2 linked regions of the Anaerobacillus sp. CMMVII genome follow. The protein of the gene in region 1 interacts with the protein of each later gene in a pairwise test. Links are inferred from orthologs where the notes say so. Each region holds a gene or a part of one and is shown in the gene's direction. Other genes may lie near its edges.

Region 1 (6,152 bases):
ATGTGATTTTAGATATTTACCCTTATAGTAACGAAGCAATTCATGTTGTTAGTGAGATTGAAGAGAGAATGCAGATTGCCTTAAAAGGAACGCCATTTGAGGATAGGCGTTTTTCAATCGGTGGCTTAGCCAGTGTCAACCGAGATTTAAAGACTATTTCTGATGAAGATTTCAATCGAACTGCACTCATTATGCTGTCAGGTATTTTCATAGTTCTTGTCTTTTTGTTACGTTCCCTAGTGATGCCTCTATATATTATGACATCATTAATTATCACATATATTGCATCAATGACATTTACGGAAATCATCTTTATCGATATTTTGGGTCACGCAGGAATCAGCTGGGCAGTACCGTTCTTCGGCTTTGTAATGCTGATGGCGCTTGGTGTTGATTACTCGATCTTTTTGATGGGACGCTTTGGTGAATTAGTCAGGGATTTGCCGCTAAAAGAAGCATTGGTTAAGGCCATGGGACAAATCGGAACTGTGATTTTGTCAGCAGCGATTATCCTTGCTGGTACATTCGGTGCGATGATGCCTTCTGGTGTGATGTCGTTACTACAAATTGCCACACTTGTTTTAACAGGATTATTGCTGTATGCCTTTGTCATGTTGCCGTTATTCATTCCAGTCATGGTACAAATGTTTGGAAGTAAAAACTGGTGGCCATTTAAGAGAAAAATATAATTATAGAGAGGCTGTCCCAAAACAAAGTGTCAGACACCGCTAGGCACCGAATATAGACATATGAAAAATCTGTACGTCTATATTTAGTAGGATCCGCGTGGTGTCAGACACTTTTGGGCCAGCCTTTTTTGATGCTACATAAAAAAAGATGTTTAGGCTTGGACGTTGTCGGGAAAAGAAAACTACACTACTTCTTAGGAGGGTGAAGAAAATGAAACAAGAAAAACAAGAAAAACAACAAATTGATGAAATGATCAATGAAGGACTCGGTGGAGGAACGATTGATAATGAGAAAGATAGAAAACAGTTAGAAAATCCAATTTCCAAAAAGAATACTGAGGACACTGATAAAGATCTAAATACAATGACGGCTAATTTTGCCGATATGAAAAAGCTAGGTAAGGAAATGGAAAGTATGGAAACAAAAAAAGAAATCAAAAAACAGGGATTAACGTCTGATCCAATCCAAGAATAGCATCCGCTTTTGCGGGTGTTTTTCTTAAAGATAAGAATGTATAAAATTTCAACGTAATAACTGTCTAGCTCCAAGACACATCGATGAAGTTACTTCATTGCAGGTTTTGCGACGAGTAAACGTAGTGACGCAGGAGCACCGCCCAGCCCCTCGAGGTCAAATAACCTTCGAGAATAAAAGTGAAAGAGCACACTTTTTTTCTCGAAGAACATTTGCTAGTCGGGGCTTAACAGGGCGCTTGCGCTTTTCTTATTACCGAATGAATTGAACGTAATGGTTTCTAAGTTTTACTCATAGTGTTTTCTAACGAAATAACTACAATCAACTCTTTTGGTAAAGTGCCTAGCATGGAAACATATGTTATAGTAATGGGTAGCGAAAGTTTGAAAGGATGTTTTTCATGAAAAAGTAGTTTTATGTGAGAAGCCCTCTGTTGGTAGAGATATTGCCCGAGTGCTTAACTGTTCCAAAAAAGGTGACGGATATTTAGAAGGTCAGGAATATATTGTAACGTGGGCGCTAGGTCATTTAGTGACGTTAGCAGATCCAGAAACGTACGATGATAAATATAAAGCATGGAAGTTAGAGGACTTGCCGATGCTTCCAAAGGAATTAAAGCTTGTAGTAATTAAAAAGACAGGAAAGCAGTTTCAAGCAGTTAAAACACAATTAAATCGCAAAGATGTCAGTGAAGTGATCATTGCGACCGATGCAGGTCGTGAAGGGGAGCTCGTTGCTAGGTGGATTATTGAAAAAGCAAACGTTAAAAAGCCACTGAAACGACTTTGGATTTCTTCAGTTACCGATAAAGCGATAAAAGATGGTTTTAAACAATTAAAGAGTGGTAAGCAATATGAAAACTTATACCATTCAGCAGTGGCCAGATCAGAAGCGGATTGGTTTGTTGGGATTAATGCTACTCGTGTGTTAACAACCAAACATAATGCGCAACTATCATGTGGGCGTGTACAAACGCCAACCATTGCGATGATTGCAAAACGAGAAGAAGAGATTAAGCAGTTTAAGCCAAAAGATTTTTACGGCATTACAGCTCAAACAGATCAAAAACTGAAACTTGTGTGGCAAGACCAAAAATCAAATGATTTGAAAACTTTTGATAAAATGCAAAGTGACGAGCTTTTAAAACAGTTAAAACATCATAAAACAGCTCAAATTATTAGCGTGGAAAAAACAGCAAAAAAAAGTTATGCACCACAACTATATGATTTAACAGAGTTACAACGGGATGCGAATAAAGCTTTTGGCTATTCAGCCAAAGAAACCTTGTCCATCATGCAAAAGCTTTATGAGCAGCATAAAATTTTAACTTACCCAAGAACCGATTCTCGTTTTATTTCTACTGATATTGTTGCAACCTTAAAAGATCGTGTCAAAGCCTGTGGCATAGGACCGTATTCCAAGCCAGCTGCGAAAGTGTTACAGTCATCGATTAAAACAAATAAGTCGTTTGTCGATGATAGTAAAGTTTCGGATCACCATGCAATCTTACCAACTGAGGAGTTTGTTAATCTTACAAAGCTTACGGATAAAGAATGGAAAATCTATGATCTAGTGATTAAACGTTTTTTAGCGGTACTTTCTCCGCCATTTTTATATGAACAAACGAAACTGAAGGCGAAGATTGGTCAAGAAATTTTCATAGCTAGCGGAAAAATCATTCAAGCCCTTGGTTGGAAAGAAGTCTATGAAAATCGCTTTGATGATACTGATGAAGAGGATTTAAAGGATCAACAGCTTCCTGATATCTCTAAAGGGGATCAGCTACCTATCCTTTCAATTACTCAAACGAAAGGGCAAACGAAGCCGCCGGCACCGCTTAATGAAGCAACGTTGCTCTCAGCAATGGAAAACCCTGCAAAATACATGCCTTCTAATGATAAAGAGCTTGCTCGTATGCTTGGGAAAACAGGTGGACTAGGTACCGTAGCGACCAGAGCAGATATTATCGAAAAGCTATTTAACACATTTTTGATTGAAAAAAGAGGTAAAGATATTTTTGTAACATCCAAAGGAAAGCAGCTTCTTGATCTAGCCCCTGAAGACTTAAAATCACCAGCCTTAACTGCTGAATGGGAAATGAAGCTCGAGGCAATTTCTAAAGGTCAGCTTAAAAAAGATACATTTATTAATGAAATGAAAAGCTACGCAAAACTGGTTGTAAATGAAATAAAAAATAGTAAGGAAAAATTCAAGCATGACAATCTAACTGGAAGTAAATGTCCAGAGTGTGGCAAGCCGATGCTTGAGGTGAATGGAAAACGTGGCAAGATGCATGTTTGCCAAGATCGTGAATGTGGCCATAAAAAAACAATCTCACAAACAACGAATGCTAGATGTCCAAACTGTAAGAAAAAACTTGAACTTCGTGGTCAAGGTGAAGGACAAATTTTTGTCTGTAAGTGTGGTCACCGCGAAAAGCTATCGACGTTTACAGATCGAAGAAACAAAGAGAAGAATACAAAAATCTCGAAAAAAGATGTTTCTAAATACTTAAACCAGCAAAAGAAGGCAGATGATGAGCCGTTTAATAATCCTTTTGCTGAGGCACTAGCAAAACTGAAAAAGTAATTATTTAGATGAGGATAGGGGAGTGAAGCTTTGATTCGAAAATGGCTACTCGTTAATGCGCTAACGATTTGTTTAATCGTGGGGTGGAGTTTTTATCAAGGCTCCGACTCCTACTATATTTTATCTGCAAAAATCATTTCGCAAGTAGCATTTGTTTTGTTTTTGGTGAATATCAACATGTATTTCGTTCTACTTTTAATTCGAAAAGGAAAAGATCGAACCGTAAAGGTTAAGCTTGCTAAAATTACAAAAGTGATGATGAAGTACCACATTCCAATTGCAGTTACTGCTGTAGTGCTTATCGTTTTTCATGCGGTGCTGATGATGTCAATCCATACTCTAGGGTTGCAAAACCTGAAAGTAATCAGTGGTGTTTTAGCCTTTATAGTCCTATTGATTTTGCTTTTTAGCGGTGTATTAAGAAAGTTAAAATCTTCAGGGTTTAGAAGGAAATTTCATTATCGTATGGCGTTTATCTTTTTCGGTTTTATCATTGTTCATATTTTTATGATCTAGATTTAACGGATAGAGACATACAGAAAGAAGAAGCAACCATTTGTATACGGTTGCTTCTTCTCTTTTTTTGTAACGCTCTTTTCTAAAATATTGTTGCTACTAGCTTTAGGTCGTAACCAAGCGAATGCTTGGTTCTTCACGCTTAGCGTGAAGCTTTTGAGAATAAATAAGCCATTGGGACAAATAAATTTGTCCCCAAAAGCTTATTTATTCTCAAAAGACGACCTGAAACCAACAAAATTTACGAAAAACAGCCTTTTGTAGACATTTGCTCCTGCGATTACTCGTCGCACAGAAAACCATTGCTCCTGCGGTTACTCGTCGCACAGAAAACCATTGCTCCTGCGGTTACTCGTCGCACAGAAAACCATTGCTCCTGCGGTTACTCGTCGCACAGAAAACCATTGCTCCTGCGGTTACTCGTCGCAAGGAAAACCATTGCTCCTGCGGTTACTCGTCGCACGGAAGAGTGACTGCACCAATTATGAATTCTTCAGCTAAACAGATTATTGTGGTTCATGCTGCATAAGTGAAAAACGATTTATGCGAACCTCCCCCTAATTTAAAAACCTCACATGGCAAATTAAGCCATTTTCAATTTTATAAACAGCAACAACATGTCTTTCTTCAGTAGAACCTCTTGATCCTGTTACCCGTTCTTCGTCAAGAACGTAATTTTCTAAAACAATTCGAGAAACTAGGCGGCAATGTAGATTTGGACTTTCTTCAAAGAGCAGTTCATAACGCTTTCGCATTGCTTCTTTGTTTTCCATTAACACATTCCCCGCACCATCTTCTACAAAACATGTTTCTGCGTAACAGGCCATGAACGCTTCTAGGTCTCTGTTATTGTATGCTTCTAATTGTTTTTGTGCAGGACTTGCAAAATCGATCATATGATAACCCCTAATGTATGTAATCACACTATATTATACACATTCAAGAATAGTTTGTACTAAGAAGACAAAAATAGAAAAAACGAAACAGGAGTTGGCCATGAAAGAAAAGGTAACCAGCCTAAATCACCCTGAACTAGAAGAGAAAATCGCAAGAGAACTTGCAGGTATGACGTTTACTAAAAATTTTCGTTCTCACACTGCTGAGGAATGGTATGTATTCCTCCCTAGTTATTCAGATCCTGAAACAACTGGAGCTGTTGGAAAGGTAATTATTCATTATGACCTACTAGGAAATCGTGATATTTTTATTAACACAACTATTATTTTTGATGACCCTACACTGTATGAGCCTTCGGTATATCCACTTGTTTATGCGATTGCTGACGAATTAGTTAACCGTTTGGTAGGTTTTGCAAATACCCTTCTTTCTGTTCATGCAGGAGCGAACTCTTTTCAAGCTGAATATGTCCGTTAGGAGAAAGATAGCACTTAATTCCTAGTTTATTTCACCATATAACTAGCTTTTTTGTACATACTAAATTTGTGTTTTAGATTCATTTAAATATCGTTATTTTAGGAGTGTTTAGCAATGTACCGTTTATATACACACAATGATTTAGATGGCGTTGGTTGTGGCATAGTGGCCAAGTTAGCTTTTGAAGGGAATGTTGAAATTCGCTACAATTCAGTTATGGGATTAGATTTTCAGGTATCACGATTTTTAGAGAAACCGAAGAAGGATGATTTACTTTTTATTACCGACTTATCAGTAAATGATAGTAACGAAAAAGGGTTAAATGATTATGTAGGAAAAGGTGGAAAGGTCCAATTAATTGATCACCATAAAACAGCTATTCATTTTAATAATTATAGCTGGGCAAATGTTCAAGTTAAATATGATGATGGTCGATTAGCCTCGGCTACAAGTTTATTTTATGATCATTTGAAAAAGGAAGGTTATATCAAACCATCAAAATCGGTTGA
Region 2 (5,275 bases), on another replicon or contig:
ATTATTACAATTTTTAGTATTACGCAAATGGAAGTGAACTTGCCGTTCATTGCAGCGGTCCTGACAATTGTAGGGTACTCCATTAACGATACAATTGTAACCTTTGACCGGATTAGAGAAAATCTAAGCTACGAAAAGAAGGTTAGAGGGTTTGAAGATCTAGCACGAGTTGTGAACAAAAGCTTAATCCAAACGTTAGCGCGTTCGATTAATACCGTATTAACAGTTGTTTTTGCGGCAGCAGCCCTACTTATCTTTGGTGGCGAAGCGATCCGTACGTTCTCCTTTGCTTTACTAGTAGGATTGGTAGCAGGAACATATTCATCGCTATTTATTGCAGCACAATTATGGCTAGTTTGGAAAAGTAAAAGTTTACAAAAAAAGCGCTTTAAAATAACTGAGAATGAAGCATAATAGTAGTAGGTTAAACCGTGGTGAGAATAAGCCACGGTTTATTTTCTCTTTGATACCATGAAGTTCTGGTTTGGCTACATATTAGATTGGGTACTAATTAAGAAATAGGTGATTAAATGAATGATGTAAAAGACGAGCGGTATCAACAAGTACAATTTGCCGCTTGGGTAGGGATAATCGGAAATATTATCTTGGCTTTAATTAAAGGTGTCATTGGTTGGTTAGCTGGCAGTAGAGCGCTAGTTGCAGATGCGGTCCATTCGGCCTCTGATGTGGTTGGGTCTGTCGCAGTGTTGATCGGTGTTAGGGCCGCAAAATTACCACCAGATGAAGATCATCCCTATGGTCACGGAAAAGCTGAGTCCATTGCGGCCATCATAGTAGCAGTTTTACTATTTATTGTTGGTTTCGAAATTGCTCTATCTGCAATTAAATCTTTGAATGAACCAATTGAGGTTCCAGGGATTATTGCCATCTATGCTGTTATTTTTTCAATTGTTGTCAAAGAATTGATGTTCCGTTACAAATACCGGTTAGGGAAAAAATATCGTAGTGAGGCTTTAATAACAGATGCTTGGCATCATCGCTCTGATGTTTTTTCGTCAATTGCTGCTTTAATCGGGATTGGTGCATCCATATTGGGAGGCTATATTGGCGTTCCGTGGTTAGTTTACGCTGATCCTTTGGCTGGAATTTTTGTAGCAGGTCTTATTTTAAAAATGGCTTGGGGACTAGGAAAACAATCGATTCACAATGCATTGGATCATGTGCTTCACGATGAGGATACGGTTGAAATGCGTGAAACAGCCTTAAATGTCGATGGGGTTTTAAAAATCGACGAATTCTTAGCGCGTGAGCATGGTCATTACGTTATTATTGATATTAAAATTTCTGTTGATCCCCACATAACAGTTGAAGAAGGTCATGCGATTGGCAAAAAAGTAAAAGCTGAGTTAGTAAAAATAGAACATGTCCAAGATGTTCGCATCCACATTAATCCATTTTCAGAGTAGTTTAGAGTTTTGAGTGTAGAGTCTAGAGTTTGTGACAGCAATGCTTCGAAGCACTACTTTGCAAAAAACTCAACACTCAAAACTAATAAGGAGTTGATCAATTGAGAGGGCAATCGGGGTTAATTCTTGGTTTGGTTGTTGCATTACTAATTACTATTTTTGCGGTAATTAACATGGAGGTAGTAACTGTAAACTACATGTTTGGCACTGCTCAGTGGCCTCTTGTGATTGTAATTATTAGTTCAGTTTTAATGGGCGCGTTATTGGTAGGCGGAGTGGGTTTATATCAATTTTATGGGCTGAAATCAAAACTAAAAAAGCTTCAATTAGAGCATGAAGATCTGAAAAGAAAAAGTAGTAACACGAAGAAAGAACAGGCCAAAATACAAAATAATAATAGCGACTCGAATCCAAAAACATGAATTGCCACACTCTCTAACCTCTTGTATACTATATAGGTTAGGGGTGTGGTATTTCATGCTAAGATCGAAGAAAAGATGGAAAGTAGAAGGAGGAGGCCATTCCTTAGAACAACAGTTTGTCACGGAACTAAAAATATCGCCACTCGTGGCAAATTTACTTTTAAACAGAGGGATTACTTCAGTTGAGGAAGCTCGAAAGTTCTTATATATAGAAAAAACGGAGTTCCATGACCCTTTTTTGATGAAGGGAATGCGACAAGCAACAGAACGAATAATGCAAGCTATTGAAAATAAAGAAAAAATATTAATTTTTGGGGATTATGATGCCGATGGAGTAAGCAGCACGGCAGTTATGATCCTTACTCTGAAACGGTTAGAAGCGGATTTTAACTTTTATATTCCTAATCGCTTTACTGAGGGGTATGGCCCTAATGAGCCTGCACTAAGAAGAGCGAAGGCTGAAGGGTATTCATTAGTTATAACCGTTGATACTGGAATTTCGGCTGTTCATGAGGCAAATGTGGCAATGGAAATTGGTCTGGACTTTATTGTGACAGATCATCACGAACCGCCACCAGTGCTGCCGAATGCGTTAACGATCGTAAATCCAAAACAAGAAGATTGTTTATATCCTTTTAAAGGATTAGCTGGGGTTGGGGTCGCTTTTAAATTAGCTCATGCCTTATTAGGACAAGCTCCAGAAGACTTATTAGACATTGCTGTCATTGGTACGATTGCGGACTTAGTCCCATTAGTAGATGAAAATCGTCTTATTGCGAAAAAAGGGATTCGAGCATTAGAAAAATCAAATCGCCCAGGTTTACAAGCGTTAAAAAAAATAACAGGGATGATTGATAAAGAGTTAAACGCAGACCATGTTGGTTTTGGAATTGGTCCAAGAATAAATGCAGCTGGAAGACTTGATTCAGCCACGCCGGCTGTAGAGTTGTTAGTTTGTGAGGATCGATTACTAGCTGAGGAAATGGCAATTGAGATTGATGAGCTAAATAAGACAAGACAAGGAATTGTCAACGAAATTGCGAACGAAGCAATTGAGATGGTTGAGGAACATTACAAGACTCTAGACGAGCATAAAGTATTAATTGTCGCTAAAGAAGGTTGGAATGCCGGAGTAATAGGGATTGTAGCTTCGAGACTAGTGGAAAAATACTACCGGCCAACAATTGTCATGACGATTGATAAGGAAAAAGGGTTAGCTAAAGGATCAGCGCGTAGTATTGAGGGCTTCGATATGTTTAAAAACTTATCAGAATCTCGTGATATTCTTCCACATTTTGGTGGGCATCCAATGGCAGCCGGTTTAACAATGAAAGTTGCTGATGTAGAAGAATTAAGATCGCGTTTGAATGTACTAGCAAGTGAAATTTTAACTGAATCTGACTATGTTCCAATTACAAATGTCGATATTGAAGTTTCCTTATCGGATATCACGATACCGATCATTGAGGAGATGAGTTTGCTTGCTCCTTTTGGTGTTAGTAATCCAACACCTCGAGTAATGGTAGATCGTGTTAATTTGTCACAAATGAAGAGAATTGGCAGTGAAGAGAACCATTTGAAAATGCTTTTAGAGGAAAATGGGAACACTATCGATTGTGTAGGTTTCAACCTTGGCCATCTATATGAGGAAATCTCTTTAGCAGCACAAGTCTCAGCGGTTGGAACACTCTCAATAAATGAATGGAATGGTAACTGTAAACCACAGATAATGTTAGATGATCTAGCAGTGAACGAGTGGCAATTGTTTGATTGTCGTGGAAGCGGAGGTTTTAAACGACACCGTCATTTACCAACAGAAAAGGTTGTCTGTATCTACTTTGATGAAACAACTATAGAAACTCTAAATATTGAAGAAAAATATCAATTCGTTCATATTCCTTATGATGTCGAGACACCAAACCTAGATTTAACAGGAAAATATGTATTTATCTTAGATTTACCTTTTGAAAAAGCTCAAATAGAAAATGTTTTTGCAAGAAATCAAAAACCAGATAGAATATATCCGATCTTTCATCATAATGAGAATCATTTCTTTACAACGATTCCTTCGAGAGAACACTTTAAATGGTTCTATGGTTTCTTAACAAAGCAACAAACATTTGATTTGAAGAAACACGGCTCACAGTTAGCAAAACATAAAGGTTGGTCTACTGACACAATTGATTTTATGGTAAAGGTGTTTTTTGATTTAGAATTTGTTACAATAAACAACGGACTTATTTCGCTTTCTACAAATATTGAGAAAAAAGATCTTAATCATTCAAAAACATACAAACGAAAGCAGGAACAAGCAAAATTAGAAAATGACTTGTACTATTCTTCTTATAATGAATTAAAAGAATGGTTTGAAAAAATCTTTTCTATAAGGAAGAAGGCATAAAACTTTAATAGGTAATGTCTAGCTCCGGCACCCAGCCCCTCGAGGTCAAATAACCTGACTAGGAAAAAAGTGAAAAGACGCACTTTTTTCTAGTCAGAACATTTGCTTGTCGCTGCTCCTGCGATTACTCGTCGCAAAGCTCGAAGAAGTATTTCGAGGAAGTTGCTTGGCTACCCAGGGCGCTCTGCGCTTTTCTTATCAGCTCGTTACTTAAGCTTGTCGTTTATACAATTAGGAGGAAACATGAAGATGGATTTTAAAGAGTATATTACCATTGTCCCAGATTACCCGAAGGAAGGAATTCGTTTCAAAGACATCACAACCTTAATGGAAAATGGAGAGGTATATAAGCATGCAATCGACGCAATGGCTGAATTCGCGAAAGACAAGAACATCGATGTAGTCGTTGGTCCTGAAGCACGTGGATTTGTTGTAGGTTGTCCAATATCTTATGCTCTTGAAGTAGGGTTCGTTCCGGTTCGTAAAGCAGGAAAGCTTCCAAGAGAAGTGATTCAAGTAGAGTATGGTTTAGAGTACGGGAAAGATACTCTTACTATTCACAAAGACGCAATTAAGCCAGGGCAACGTGTGTTAATTGCAGATGACCTTTTAGCAACTGGTGGAACAATTGAAGCAACAGTGAAAATGGTAGAAGAATCAGGTGGAATTGTCGCTGGGATTGTTTTTATGATCGAACTAACTTATTTAGATGGTCGTGAAAAACTAAGTAAATATGAGGTTTTCTCATTAACCCAGTATGCGTAAAAATAAGTTGAGAGTGCTCTAATGGAGCGCTCCTTTCTTTTAAAGATTAATAAAGTATATGTGTTTTTAGTACTTGATGTCTAGCTCCACCGCCCAGCCCCTCGAGGTCAAATAACCTTCGAGAATAAAAAGTGAAAGAGCACACTTTTTTTCTCGAAGAACATTTGCTTGTCGGGGCTACCCAGGGCGCTTGCGCATTTCTTGTTAGTGTAGAGTTTAGAGTGTAGAGTTTAAAGTCTTTCTTACGAAATCTTCGAAGC

The links. Proteins that work in one complex are often made in the same cells at the same time.
Region 2: the proteins of H1D32_RS11065 (region 1) and recJ interact in binary tests that used the Escherichia coli proteins (3 or more experiments, as listed by UniProt). The link is inferred for Anaerobacillus sp. CMMVII from one-to-one orthologs.

Annotation. Positions count from the first base shown.
Region 1 is NZ_JACEHK010000008.1:83,364-89,515, forward strand. The notes cover bases 1,272-4,180. They hold H1D32_RS11065 (DNA topoisomerase III), read left to right. Parts: upstream 1,272-1,608; coding sequence 1,609-3,753; downstream 3,754-4,180. Other genes in these bases: H1D32_RS11070 (hypothetical protein), read left to right, coding at 3,784-4,180. Outside these bases: H1D32_RS11055 (MMPL family transporter), read left to right, coding at 1-689; H1D32_RS11060 (hypothetical protein), read left to right, coding at 901-1,164; more of H1D32_RS11070, read left to right, coding at 4,181-4,269; H1D32_RS11075 (nuclear transport factor 2 family protein), read right to left, coding at 4,827-5,165; H1D32_RS11080 (hypothetical protein), read left to right, coding at 5,266-5,643; H1D32_RS11085 (DHH family phosphoesterase), read left to right, coding at 5,758-6,152.
Region 2 is NZ_JACEHK010000015.1:347,541-352,815, forward strand. Bases 1,527-4,577 are described here. They hold recJ (single-stranded-DNA-specific exonuclease RecJ), read left to right. Parts: upstream 1,527-1,904; coding sequence 1,905-4,250; downstream 4,251-4,577. Other genes in these bases: H1D32_RS19005 (LapA family protein), read left to right, coding at 1,529-1,849; H1D32_RS19015 (adenine phosphoribosyltransferase), read left to right, coding at 4,500-4,577. Outside these bases: protein translocase subunit SecF, read left to right, coding at 1-414; H1D32_RS19000 (cation diffusion facilitator family transporter), read left to right, coding at 531-1,427; more of H1D32_RS19015, read left to right, coding at 4,578-5,015. UniProt on the Escherichia coli protein: Single-stranded-DNA-specific exonuclease.